DNA from 3 places in the Psychrosphaera aestuarii genome. Region 3 is predicted to be linked to each of the others. Evidence: predicted binding sites of a transcription regulator. Region 3 holds the regulator's gene; each other region holds the start of a gene.

Region 1 (4,296 bases), 1.2 Mb from region 3:
TACATCCAAAATCATTTGCCATTGAATATCTTTTAGATCAGTAGACTCGCCGACTCCTGTATTTCTAAAAACACGAGCAAGTTCTTTTTCTGGATAAGCCATTGTTTTTTGCAGTGGATATTTATTGAGGTTGCTAATAAAAATATCCATTTCTAAATTATGTAATGCAGCATCTGCCTTGTATAACGCAGTTAGGGTTTTAATATTTTCAGCACTTAATATATAGCTATGCTGAGTATGATGCGTTTCGTTAGTAGACAGCGGAGTAAGGCAGTTTTCAGGTTGAACACTTGAACAGACGTTTAGGCCACCACCAATAAGGATTGTTTGAAATTCTTTGGCATTACCTACCTTGGAAAAAGCTAAAAAAACCAATAATAAATATGAGGTTAATTTTAAGTCCCAAAACATTTTAATCACTACCCTATGAAATGAAATATGTGCTCCAATTGCAACACTACCACACTTATAATTTTTTTTTGAACCTTATAGTAAAAAGTTGAGTAAAACACTAGGTTATTTGGTTAATTAAACCGTGCAAGTGTGGTATAAATAGACACTATAAGCGAATTACCTTTATATACAGCCCTCTCTATGACACATGAGGGCTTTTGTTGTTTAAAATTTGGAGATTACATGCCAACTAAAATGCCAGATATTGCAAATCAAGCGAAAGCCCAAACTGAAGGTGTGCTTGATTGGGTAGGGATGAGCAACATTGAAATGCCATTAATGGTTGAGATGCAAGGTGAGACTCGTCCGACTTCAGCGCTGGTTGAAGCGTTTGTTAACCTTAAAGAGCCAAAAGCTAAAGGCATTCACATGTCTCGTTTGTATTTAATGCTAGATGAGCTTTCAGTTGAGAGTGCGTTAAATATTAAAAACCTACAAACGCTGCTTACTAACTTTATTGAAAGTCATCACGACCTTTCAAATGCTGCGCACCTTAAATTTGAATTTGATTATCACATGCGCCGTAAGTCACTGATTAGTGGCAAACTAGGTTGGAAAGCCTACCCAGTCGTAATTACTGGTAACTTAACAGACGGTCTATTAGATATTGAACTTGCTGTAAAAGTACCTTACTCATCAACTTGCCCTTGTTCTGCAGCACTAGCTCGTCAGCTTATTCAAAACAAATTCAACGAGACATTTGATGGACAAGCTAAAGTTGATGCTGAAACCGTTCATGCTTGGTTAGGCTCTACTGAAGGCATCGTCGCAACTCCGCATAGCCAACGTTCAATTGCAGAAGTCAAAGTTAAACTTTCAGAAGCCGTTACTGACTTTCCAATTGTTGATTTAGTTGACGCTATTGAGTTTGCTCTTAAAACGCCGGTTCAAGCAGCGGTTAAACGTGAAGATGAGCAAGAATTTGCCCGCTTAAATGGTCAAAACTTAATGTTTTGTGAAGATGCAGGTCGTCGTATTAAAGCGGCATTAAACAACATTGAAGGCTACAAGGACTTTTGGTTACGAGTTAATCATTATGAATCTTTGCATGCACATGATGCTGTATCAGTGGCCAGTAAAGGTATTGAAGGCGGATATTCATCTAAATAAATTATTTAGACAATGATGAAAGCAGCTACCCATCACTAGCTGCTTTTTTTATGACCAAATTTTGTTTTTAAAGTACAAATTAAAATAAAACCTCGCAACAAACCAAGTAAAATCAAGTAAAACCGTATATGTTACGGATTAAATTCGTAGTTAAATTACAAAAATTTAGAGTTTTAATACTAATATCCTCTTGATTTAACCATCGCCACAAGATAGATTATTTAAAATTAATGAATTTATATTCACAACATCCTATCTAATTTAGCATCGCTAGCTGTATTTTCATCTCGGGGTCACTTCTACTTTTATAGCTATACTGAGTTAGATAAATAAACGTGTTGCGATATATGTGAGGTTCTCATTTGAATAATATCAAACATACTGCACTGCATGACGAACGTTGGGTAAAAGACAATTGTGGTTTTGGCTTAATTGCGCATTTAGAAGGTGAGCCAAGTCACAAAATTATTCGAACCGCTATTACCAGTCTCGCTCGCATGCAACACAGAGGTGGCGTATCGGCCGACGGTAAAACCGGTGATGGATGCGGTTTGTTGATGCAAAAACCCGATCAGTTCTTTACGGCCGTGGCAGAGCAAAATGGTTGGAGGCTTGGTAAAAAATATGCCGTTGGTAATATTTTTCTTAGCCAAGACCCTCTCCTTAATCAGCAAGCAAAAAAGATCATCGTCAAAGAACTAGAAAAAGAAACACTACAAATAGTTGGTTGGCGTGAAGTCCCAACGAATAAAAATATACTTGGTGAAATTGCCACAGAAAGTTTGCCGGACATCCAGCAGGTGTTTGTTAACGCTCCGCCAGGCTGGCGTAAAAAAGACTTTGAGCGTCGACTTTACATGGCACGACGACGAATTGAACAACAGATGCTTCATGACACCGATTTCTATATTTCTAGCTTAAGCTGTTTAGTTACTATTTATAAAGGGTTAGTCATGCCGAAGGACTTGGCAGACTTTTACTTAGATCTTTCTGACATTAGAATGTCTACCGCAATTTGTGTATTCCACCAGCGGTTTTCTACGAATACCACGCCTCAATGGAAACTGGCGCAACCGTTTAGATTTCTCGCACACAACGGCGAAATAAATACGATAAAAGGAAATCGTCAATGGGCTCAAGCACGGCAATATAAGTTTCACTCGCCATTAATTGCTGATTTAAAAGAAGCCGCACCGTTTGTAAATTATGAAGGTAGCGATAGTGCATCCCTAGATAACATGCTGGAGTTATTTCTCGCCGGTGGGATGGACTTATTCAGAGCAATGCGATTATTGGTGCCACCTGCCTATCAAAAGCATCCTCAAATGGATGAAAAATTGAAAGCCTTTTACGAGTTTAACTCCATGCATATGGAACCTTGGGACGGCCCTGCAGGCATAGTCATTACTAATGGTCGCCATGTAGCCTGTAACTTAGATAGAAACGGCTTGCGCCCTGCTCGGTATATTATTACAAAAGACAAGTTGTTAACGCTCGCTTCAGAGTCGGGTATTTGGGACTACACTCCTGACGAGGTGGTTGAGCAAGGTCGAGTTGGGCCAGGTGAAATGTTAGCGGTGGACACTTATAACGGTAAAGTTTGGTATTCGGATGAAATTGATTATGACTTAAAAGATCGCCACCCATACAATGAATGGCTAGAGCAGCACATTCGTCACTTAGTACCGTTTGAAGATTATGCTGCTGATAAAATTGGCACCCGGCTGTACGATGACAAGCAACAACGGATCTTACATAAGCTTTTTAATTATACTTATGAAGAAATCGAACAAGTAGTAAAAGTACTCGCTTGTGATGGCCAAGAAGCCACTGGCTCTATGGGTGATGATACGCCAATGGCCGTGATGTCACATAAAGTTCGCGATCTATACGACTATTTTCGTCAACAATTCGCCCAGGTTACAAATCCACCGATAGATCCCTTGCGCGAAAGCCATGTCATGTCATTAGCAACCTGTATAGGTCGTGAACAAAATGTATTTGCCGAAACGTCAGGTTATGCCGACAGAGTTCTATTTGATTCGCCGGTATTAATGTACACAGACCTAAAGCAACTAAAAGAGTTTGATCAAGAACATTATCGAACCGAGACGTTTGCCTTGTGCTACAACGCTAGTCAATTTTCGTTACAACAGGCAATAGAGAGTTTATGCAAAAAAGTTGCGCATTCTGTAAAAGAACATCAAACCGTCATTGTCATATTATCCGATAAAAACCCGACGCAAGAGCAATTGGTTATTCCCGCACCGCTAGCGTTAGGTGCTGTGCAAGAAGTGCTCGTAAGTAGTCAGCTTCGCTGCGATACTAATATTATTGTTGAGTCTGGCGGCGTTCGTAACTCCCATCAACTCGCGGTATTAATCGGTCTTGGTGCAACGGCTGTGTACCCTTACCTTGCATATGAAACCGTCGAGCAATATGTAGCAAACGGTGATATTCAATTAAGTGCCAAACAAGCAATTAGTAACTACCGAAAAGGTCTAAATAAAGGCTTGTTGAAAATCATGTCGAAAATGGGCATTGCGACGGTTGCTAGTTATCGCTGCTCAAACCTATTTGAGTTAATCGGCATAGGCAACAAAGTAATGCAGTTATGCTTTCCGCATATTGTCAGTCGAGTGGGTGGCGCCGATTTTAAAGATATTGAGTCAGACCTCATTCGCTTAAACAAGTATGCATGGCTCGCCCGCAAAGAACTGGAGCATGGTGGAT
Region 2 (4,296 bases), 780 kb from region 3:
CCAGCGAAATTACGGCACGTGAAGGTGCGATTAAGGTATCTTTGTGAAGTCCAAGTTGTATATTTACTTCAGCAAACATACCAGGACGCAGATTGCCATCGGTGTTATCAACACGAAACACAACTTTAAAAGTACCATTATTTGAATCAATTACAGGATTGATTCGATCTATGTGGGCGGTATAAGTTTTATTTCCAATCGCAGGTAAGCTTAATTCTACTGGTTGTTTATGTTGAACTTCAGGAAGACGGCCCTCTGGCAGATAAATAACCCCTTCAAGTGCTTTTTGAGAGACAATATGGAATAGGTTTTGGTGTTGATATTGATGGACTAAGTTGCCTTTCTTTACATATCGATTTGAAATATAACCAGTAATTGGTGCAACAATCTTTGTTTCTGAGACGTCTAATTTTGCAATGTCGGTAGCAGCTTGCAACGATTGAAATTGCCACTGCAACTTTTCTAACGTGTCGGCACTCACAAATGTCTTGTTTTTTGCGGTGTTTAACCTTTTTAATTCACTTTGAACTTGTTCGAGTTCAGCTTGGCGTTGTTGTAATACAAGTTGATATCGAGTGTCGTCTAATTTAGCTAAAAGCTGACCTTCTTTTACGTAGTCACCTTCTTCAACATAAACTTGTTCAACTAAGCCCTGAACTTTACTAATGACATCGGCTTCAGCTGTTGACTCAAGAATAGCGTTAGCCGCGTAATAGTTAGCAATATTTGAGCGAACGATGTTTTCAGCTTCAACGGGAACTTTTATAACTTCTTCTTGTTTTGCTTCTTTGTCGATTGAAGCACTCGCGTCTTCACACGCTTGAAGTGACAAAAGTGTTGCACCGAAAATAATTGCAAGTGGCAGTCGTTTTAATTGGTTTTTGTTCATTACATTGGTCCATTTTAAATGCTATGTATTGAACGTTTATCGCATTACTCGTGCCATTATTTTATTTCTTTAAAATCAATTGGTTACAGCTTAATGAACAATGCTGTTGGGTGAGAGATACAAAAATATGACGAATTTGACTAATAGTTAGCTAAATCACTAAAAAATCAATAAAGAAATAAAGAAATAAAGAAATAAAGAAGTGTAGGAATATAGGAATATAAGAATAAAAAAAGCAGCCATTGGCTGCTTTTTTAAGACTAAATCAAAAGTTATCGTTTATCTGCAGGAACGTAATCACGTTTTGCTGGGCCAGTATATAACTGACGAGGACGACCAATTTTTTGACCTTTTTCGCTTAACATTTCGTCCCAGTGGCTGATCCAGCCAACAGTACGAGACATTGCGAAGATAACTGTGAACATGCTTGTAGGAATACCAATTGCCTTAAGAATGATACCTGAGTAGAAATCTACGTTAGGGTAAAGTTTCTTTTCAACAAAGTACGGGTCTTCTAACGCGATACGCTCTAGTTCCATTGCTACATCTAATAACGGATCATTGATGTTAAGTGCAGTTAGAACTTCATGACAAGTTTCACGCATTACTTTAGCACGCGGATCAAAGTTCTTATAAACACGGTGACCGAAGCCCATTAGACGGAACGGGTCTTCTTTGTCCTTCGCTTTAGCTACGAACTCTGGAATACGGTCAACTGAACCGATTTGTTGAAGCATAGTTAAACAAGCTTCGTTAGCACCGCCGTGTGCAGGGCCCCAAAGTGATGCAATACCAGCAGCAATACATGCATATGGATTTGCGCCTGAAGAACCTGCTAGACGTACAGTCGACGTTGACGCATTCTGTTCGTGATCAGCATGAAGCATGAAAATCTTATCCATCGCTTTCGCAATAACAGGATTAACTTTGTACTCTTCCGCTGGCACAGAGAACATCATGTGTAAAAAGTTTTCTGAGTAAGACAGTTTGTTTTGAGGGTAAACAAACGGCTGACCTATGCTGTATTTGTATGCCATTGCTGCGATCGTTGGCAATTTAGCCACTAAACGATATGCACTTCGTTTACGTTGAGCTGGATCGGTAATACTCAAGTCATCGTGGTAAAAGCTAGATAGTGCGCCTACAACACCACAAAGCATTGCCATCGGATGCGCATCAACTACAAACCCATGGAAGAAGTTTGCAATCTTCTCATGAACCATAGTGTGGTGAGTGATGGTTTCTTCAAATTCTTCTAGCTTTTCAGAAGACGGTAACTCACCGTGAAGAAGCAAATAGCATAACTCTAAGTATGAAGAGCCGTCTGCTAACTGCTCAATTGGGTAACCGCGGTGTAATAAAACACCTTTACCACCATCAATAAAAGTAATCTCTGATTGACATGAAGCAGTGGCCAAAAAACCTGGATCATATGTGAAAACGCCATGGCTACCCAGTGTACGAACGTCAATGACGTCGTTACCAGCTGTGCCTGACATTATTGGTAAATCAAATGGTTCTTGTCCTGTGACTTGAACTGTGGCCTTTTTATCTGCCATGCATGTTCTCCTCGAATATGTAGTTGTTTTAATTAATCATAGTCATCAGTATAGAAGAAAATGAAATAATTAAGATAAGTCATTAAAAAAATCACGCTATTGTAACTCTAAAGTAGAGTAAAAAGTCAATTTTATTGCACAAATGTTCAATTATTATTCATCTATTATTCTGACCTGTATAAATATTGCTCTTTAACACGTTAAATTTAAACAGAAATTGATATATCGTAAATCGCTATATATACTCCTTGTACTGCACTCGTATGCAGATACTGTTAGTTGTGCTTATTTAGATCAAATAAAATAAATTTTAAGTTCAACAAAACCATTGGTGTACTTCATCGGTATACTCTATAAATAAACAGCTCTGATAGGCAAGTAATCGTGAAAAAACAAAGACCTGTAAATCTAGATCTGACTACCATTTCAATGCCAGCTACGGCGAATGCGTCAATTCTTCACCGTATCACTGGTGTTGCGATGTTCTTCGCTCTGATCTTCGTTATTGTAGTTTGGGCCATTTCTCTTCAATCTGCCGAAGGCTTTGAATTAGCTAAACAGCTAATGCAAGGTGTTATAGGAAAGATTATTGCGATTGGTACATTGGCAGCACTTTCTTACCATATCATTGGTGGCATCCGTCACTTAATAATGGATATGGGACATTGGGAAGAGTTGGAGTCAGGTAACCTAAGTGCCAAATTGGCGATTGCTATTTGGATTGTAACAGTAATTTTGGCTGGAGTATGGATATGGTAATCAATCAAGCTTCGTTGAAAAGAGACGGTGTTCAAGATTACGTATCGCTACGCACAACTGCGTTGTTGATGACGGCATACACTTTCTTCATCTTATATGTATTCTTATCAACACCAGAAATGACGTATGAGATTTGGTCTGGTTTATTCGCGAATTTAGGCGTTAAGATTTTTACATTTATTACATTGCTTTGTATATGGGTTCATACTCGCATTGGCCTTTGGCAAGTTCTTACTGATTATGTTAAGAATTCGTCAGTTCGTGCAGTACTTAGCTTTATTCTTAACACTATTGGCTTGGCTTATGTTGTAGCAGGTCTATTTATTTTGTGGGGTGTTTAGTGAGTATTTCAGTTAGAGAATTCGACGCTGTTGTTATTGGCGCTGGTGGTGCGGGTATGCGCGCCGCTTTACAAATTTCAGAATCAGGCCAGTCTTGTGCACTGATTTCAAAAGTATTTCCAACTCGTTCACATACTGTATCTGCTCAAGGTGGTATTACAGTTGCGCTAGGCAATGCACACGAGGATAACTGGGAATACCACATGTATGACACGGTTAAGGGTTCTGATTTTATCGGAGACCAAGACGCGATCGAGTACATGTGTAAAACAGGTCCAGAGGCAATTTTAGAAATGGAGAATAAAGGTCTACCTTTTTCTCGATTCGAAAATGGCACTGTATATCAACGTCCTTTTGGCGGTCAGTCTAAAAACTTTGGTGGCGAGCAGGCAGCCCGTACAGCGGCTGCAGCAGATAGAACAGGCCACGCATTGTTACACTTGTTATATCAACAAAACGTTAAAAATAAGACTACCGTTTACAGCGAGTGGTACGCACTTGACCTAGTAAAAAATTCAGACGGTGCAATTGTAGGTTGTACTGCTATTGATATAGAAAGTGGTGAAGTAGTATTTTTTAAAGCGCGTGCAACCGTTTTAGCAACGGGTGGTGCAGGTCGTATTTATGCTTCAACTACAAACGCACATATTAATACTGGCGACGGCGTTGGCATGGCAGTTCGTGCAGGTGTTGCGTTACAAGACATGGAAATGTGGCAGTTCCACCCAACGGGTATCGCTGGTGCAGG
Region 3 (4,296 bases):
AATAGAACAGGTTCCCTGCTTTAGATATTTGGATGGTAGAGATTTAACAGGTTTTATAAAAGGCACTGCAAATCCCAAAGGTCGTTTAAGGCGCAAAATTGCATTAATAGATGAGCCGGGTCCATTTAATAACGGTAGCTACGTGCATATTCAGCGTTATAGGCATAATATTAACAGATGGCAAGGTATCCCTACTGAAGAGCAGGAGCTCATAATTGGTCGCTATAAAAAGGATAATTCAAGAGTAAGCCAAGACGAACTACCTGAGACCGCACATGCGTTTCGGGCTCGATGTTTTGATTCTAATGGCGAGCCTATTCAGCTACTAAGACAAAGTATGCCTTATGGTAACCTTACGACGCAGGGGCTTCTATTTGTTTCGTATTGTGCTAATGCTGATAGCTTTGAAAAAATATTAGCAAATATGGTGTTTGGTAGCGATGCCGGAAACTATGATCATTTACTGAATTACACAACTGCAGAAACGGGCGCAGCCTTTTTCGCACCATCTATTGATTACTTGCTAAATCAAGGTAATGTTAATTAATCAATTATCCTCTCTATCTTTTTAACCGCTGTAAAAGGAATTTATTATGAATGAAATACTTAGCTCAATGATCTCGTTTGAGTTTGCACTTCTAATTTTAGTTGTCGTGTTACTGAAATCGTCTATTAAGTTTGTTCCTCAAAATCGAGCATATGTTATTGAGCGATTTGGTAAATTTAATAAATCTATTGAGGCTGGCTTAAACTTTATTGTGCCTTTTGTTGATGTTGTTGCTTATGACCGCTCTTTAAAAGAACAAGCCGTTGACGTACCAGGTCAATCTGCGATTACGCGAGACAATATTTCATTAATTGTTGATGGTGTATTGTACTTTCGAGTTTTAGACCCTTATAAAGCATCTTATGGTGTTGACGATTATGTATTTGCCGTTATTCAACTATCTCAAACGACGATGCGTAGTGAAATCGGTAAAATGGAACTAGACAAGACATTCGAAGAGCGTGATTCGTTAAATACCAATATTGTCGCAGCAATAAATGAAGCGGCTGGTCCATGGGGCGTTCAGGTTTTACGTTATGAGATTAAAGACATCATTCCACCGCAATCTGTAATGGAAGCGATGGAGCGCCAAATGAAAGCTGAGCGTGAAAAACGAGCTCAAGTCTTAGAGTCAGAGGGTGATCGTCAAGCTGCAATTAATGTAGCGGAAGGTCAAAAGCAAGCGCAAGTACTTGCTGCAGAAGCTGAAAAATTAGAGCAAATATTAAAGGCAGAAGGTGAAGCGAAAGCGATTATGCAAGTTGCGGTAGCAAAAGCGGAAGCTTTAGAAACAATTGGTAACGTTGCCAAGACCGAGCAGGGTCAGAAAGCGATTCAGCTAGACCTAGCAACAAAAGCAATTAGTGCTAAACAGGCTATTGCGAAGGAATCGTCGGTTGTTCTTCTTCCAGATAACGCCACTGACGCGAGTAGCATGGTTGCGCAGGCTATGAGTATTATTGGCACCATGAATAAAAGCTAAAGGAGACTGTGATGTCATTTTTTGAAAATACAGCTCAAATGTTAATGGCTGCGGGTGTTTTACTTGCTGTTATCGATATTGTTTTTTTAGGTTTTGCGACCTTTTTCCTAACTTTAATTGGATTGGCAACGCTAACAACAGGAGTGTTATTACAGTTCGGTATTATCAGTGATACATGGACAGTTATTTCGTTATGCATTGCGGTTTTGTCAGGGGTTTATAGTGCCATATTATGGAAGCCGCTATCTAATCTACAGAAAACGGAACCTGCGCATAATGTGCACTCTGATTTGTTTGGACACCAGTTTAGGTTAGAGACGGCTGTGTCGCCAACTCAGCCTGGCAGTTATCAATATTCAGGTATAACGTGGAAAATAGAAAGTGATGAACCGCTTTTAGCGGGTGATAAAGTTGAAGTAACCGACATACAAGTGGGTCTTATGACGGTCAAATCAGTTTCGAATAAATAGTCATTAATGTAGAGGTTGAGTTACACGGTTTCAAATAATGTTTTTACGTTATTAAGAGTGTGCTCAATCTCACTTACTTTTAACGGCGCTATAAAAATAGTGTCATCACCAGCAATAGTCCCCAATACACCTTCTGCTTTACCGACAGAATCTAATAATCGAGCAATTAGCTGAGCAGCCCCAGGACTAGTTTTGATAATAACCATCGCTTCGTTGTGATTAATATCTAAAACTAACTGACGCAATGGACTTTTTGCCGTTGGCATACCAAGCTCGGCAGGTAGACAATAAACCATTTCTTGTTTGGCATTACGGGTTCTTACTGCACCAAAGCGTGTTAGTAGCCGAGATACTTTAGATTGACTAATATTATCGAAGCCTTGGCCTTTAAGCGCATCGACGATATCTATTTGCGATCCGAAACGTTCCTCGTTTAAAAGCTCTTTAAATGCTTTAATTAGTGCTTCTTGCTTGTTTTGCGTCATTGTATTTTTTCCTTGCCAGCTACTCAGGCGGAATTTTAATGCATTTCATCATATAATACTAATTGCGAATTGAGTTTTCGCCGAACTTTCAGTATGGTTGCGGCAAAATTTACTTCTCGATCATTGATTAAAATTGGAGATTAATATGAAAGTTGCAGTATTAGGTGCCGCTGGTGGTATCGGACAGGCTTTATCATTACTACTTAAAACTCAGTTACCTGCTGGTTCTGAATTAGCCTTATATGACGTTGCACCGGTTGTTCCAGGTGTTGCAGTTGACTTAAGCCACATCCCAACTCAAGTTAAAGTTGAAGGTTTTGGCGCTGACGATCTTGCAAAAGCGTTAACAGGTGCAGACATCGTTCTTATTCCTGCGGGCGTTCCTCGTAAGCCAGGCATGGACCGTTCAGATTTATTTAACATCAATGCGGGCATCGTAAAAACATTAGTTGAAGGTATTGCTGACAACTGCCCAGAGGCGCTTACTGGTATTATTACAAATCCAGTTAACACAACAGTAGCAATTGCTGCAGAAACGTTAAAAGCCAAAGGCAAATACAACCCTGCTAAATTATTTGGTGTAACGACGCTTGACGTAATCCGTGCAGAAGCATTTGTAGCTGAAGCAAAAGGACTTAACTGTGAAGACATCGTTGTTCCTGTTATCGGTGGTCACAGTGGCACAACTATCCTTCCTCTACTTTCTCAAGTAGAAGGTGTTGAGTTCTCTCAAGAAGAAATCGAGAAGCTAACTACCCGTATCCAAAATGCTGGTACAGAAGTTGTTGAAGCTAAAGCTGGTGGCGGTTCTGCTACTTTATCTATGGGCCTTGCAGCTGCACGTTTTTGCTTAAGCCTAGTAGATGCTATTAACGGCGAAGATGATGTTTACGAATACACATATGTAGAAGTAAATAGTGAAGATGCTCGTTTCTTTGCTCAGCCAGTATTAATTGGTAAAGATGGCGTAAAAGAAATCTTCCATTACGGTGACCTAAGTGACTTTGAAGCTAAATGTAAAGCTGAAATGATCGAAGGTTTACGTGGCGACATCACACTTGGTGAAGAGTTCGTAAACGGTAAATAATAAAAACTAACGTGGTTTTTATTTAAAAAAAGCACCTAAGGGTGCTTTTTTTGTTCTTCTCGCCATAACCACCATGAATAGCCGACGGGTATTAGTGCGGCAGGAACAACAACAACAGGGATCACTAATTTTAGTAGCTCGTTGTTAGCAAAAGGTGCAACAAGCATTGTGATAACACCGGCTAACATAAACAATTTACCACCTAGCCTATGTGTTTTCCGCCAAACCTCGTCACTACTTAATGTCCAAGGCGTTCTAATGCCGATAAAAAAGTTACTTCTAGTTTTGCTCATATAATTACCAGCAACCATTAACACTAATCCTACCGATGCAAGAATGACTTTATGCATTTCGAATTCTACCCCTAATAGCATTGCTAAATAACCGGCTTCGATAATTGCAAGTAGAGCCACCACCGACGCTATGATTGCTCGCGCTGCAGTTAATGAATGAGTAAGGTTCTCTTTTCTCGGCTCTAAATGCTTTAATACAGTTAGAACCAAAAGAGACGCTATCATCAAAACAGGAGGCATTATTAGCGCCGTGGTAGCGTTAGTCATTCGATCTACTTCACCGCTAGCGTTCCAATGAATTGGGAGTTGTAATCCCTCGGGTACCAAATTGATGGCAATAGCAGCTACTACACACGTTATAACAGTGATAAAGATGCTGAATTTAACTAAGTTCATAAAGACTCCTTTTTACTTTCGTCTTTTTGTCCAAAT

The links. The regulator ArgR, encoded in region 3, controls arginine synthesis, uptake and breakdown. The targets are predictions, from matches to a motif close to ANTGAATANNTATTCANT.
Region 1: a site for ArgR is predicted at 1,793-1,810, ahead of gltB (glutamate synthase large subunit). Genes of this name have one in related genera too.
Region 2: a site for ArgR is predicted at 2,593-2,610, ahead of J9318_RS07450 (citrate synthase). Genes of this name have one in related genera too.

What each region holds. Positions count from the first base shown of each region.
Region 1 is NZ_CP072844.1:2,732,148-2,736,443, forward strand. It holds gene J9318_RS12400 (type 1 glutamine amidotransferase family protein) at 1-411, opposite strand, end outside; gene folE2 (GTP cyclohydrolase FolE2) at 637-1,563, shown strand; gene gltB (glutamate synthase large subunit) at 1,926-4,296, shown strand, end outside.
Region 2 is NZ_CP072844.1:1,620,309-1,624,604, forward strand. It holds gene J9318_RS07445 (efflux RND transporter periplasmic adaptor subunit) at 1-889, opposite strand, end outside; gene J9318_RS07450 (citrate synthase) at 1,162-2,448, opposite strand; gene sdhC (succinate dehydrogenase, cytochrome b556 subunit) at 2,833-3,207, shown strand; gene sdhD (succinate dehydrogenase, hydrophobic membrane anchor protein) at 3,201-3,548, shown strand; gene sdhA (succinate dehydrogenase flavoprotein subunit) at 3,548-4,296, shown strand, end outside.
Region 3 is NZ_CP072844.1:836,992-841,287, forward strand. It holds gene J9318_RS03860 (Dyp-type peroxidase) at 1-547, shown strand, start outside; gene J9318_RS03865 (SPFH domain-containing protein) at 594-1,529, shown strand; gene J9318_RS03870 (NfeD family protein) at 1,541-1,999, shown strand; gene argR (transcriptional regulator ArgR) at 2,020-2,484, opposite strand; gene mdh (malate dehydrogenase) at 2,630-3,571, shown strand; gene J9318_RS03885 (SdpI family protein) at 3,607-4,260, opposite strand; gene J9318_RS03890 (autorepressor SdpR family transcription factor) at 4,257-4,296, opposite strand, start outside.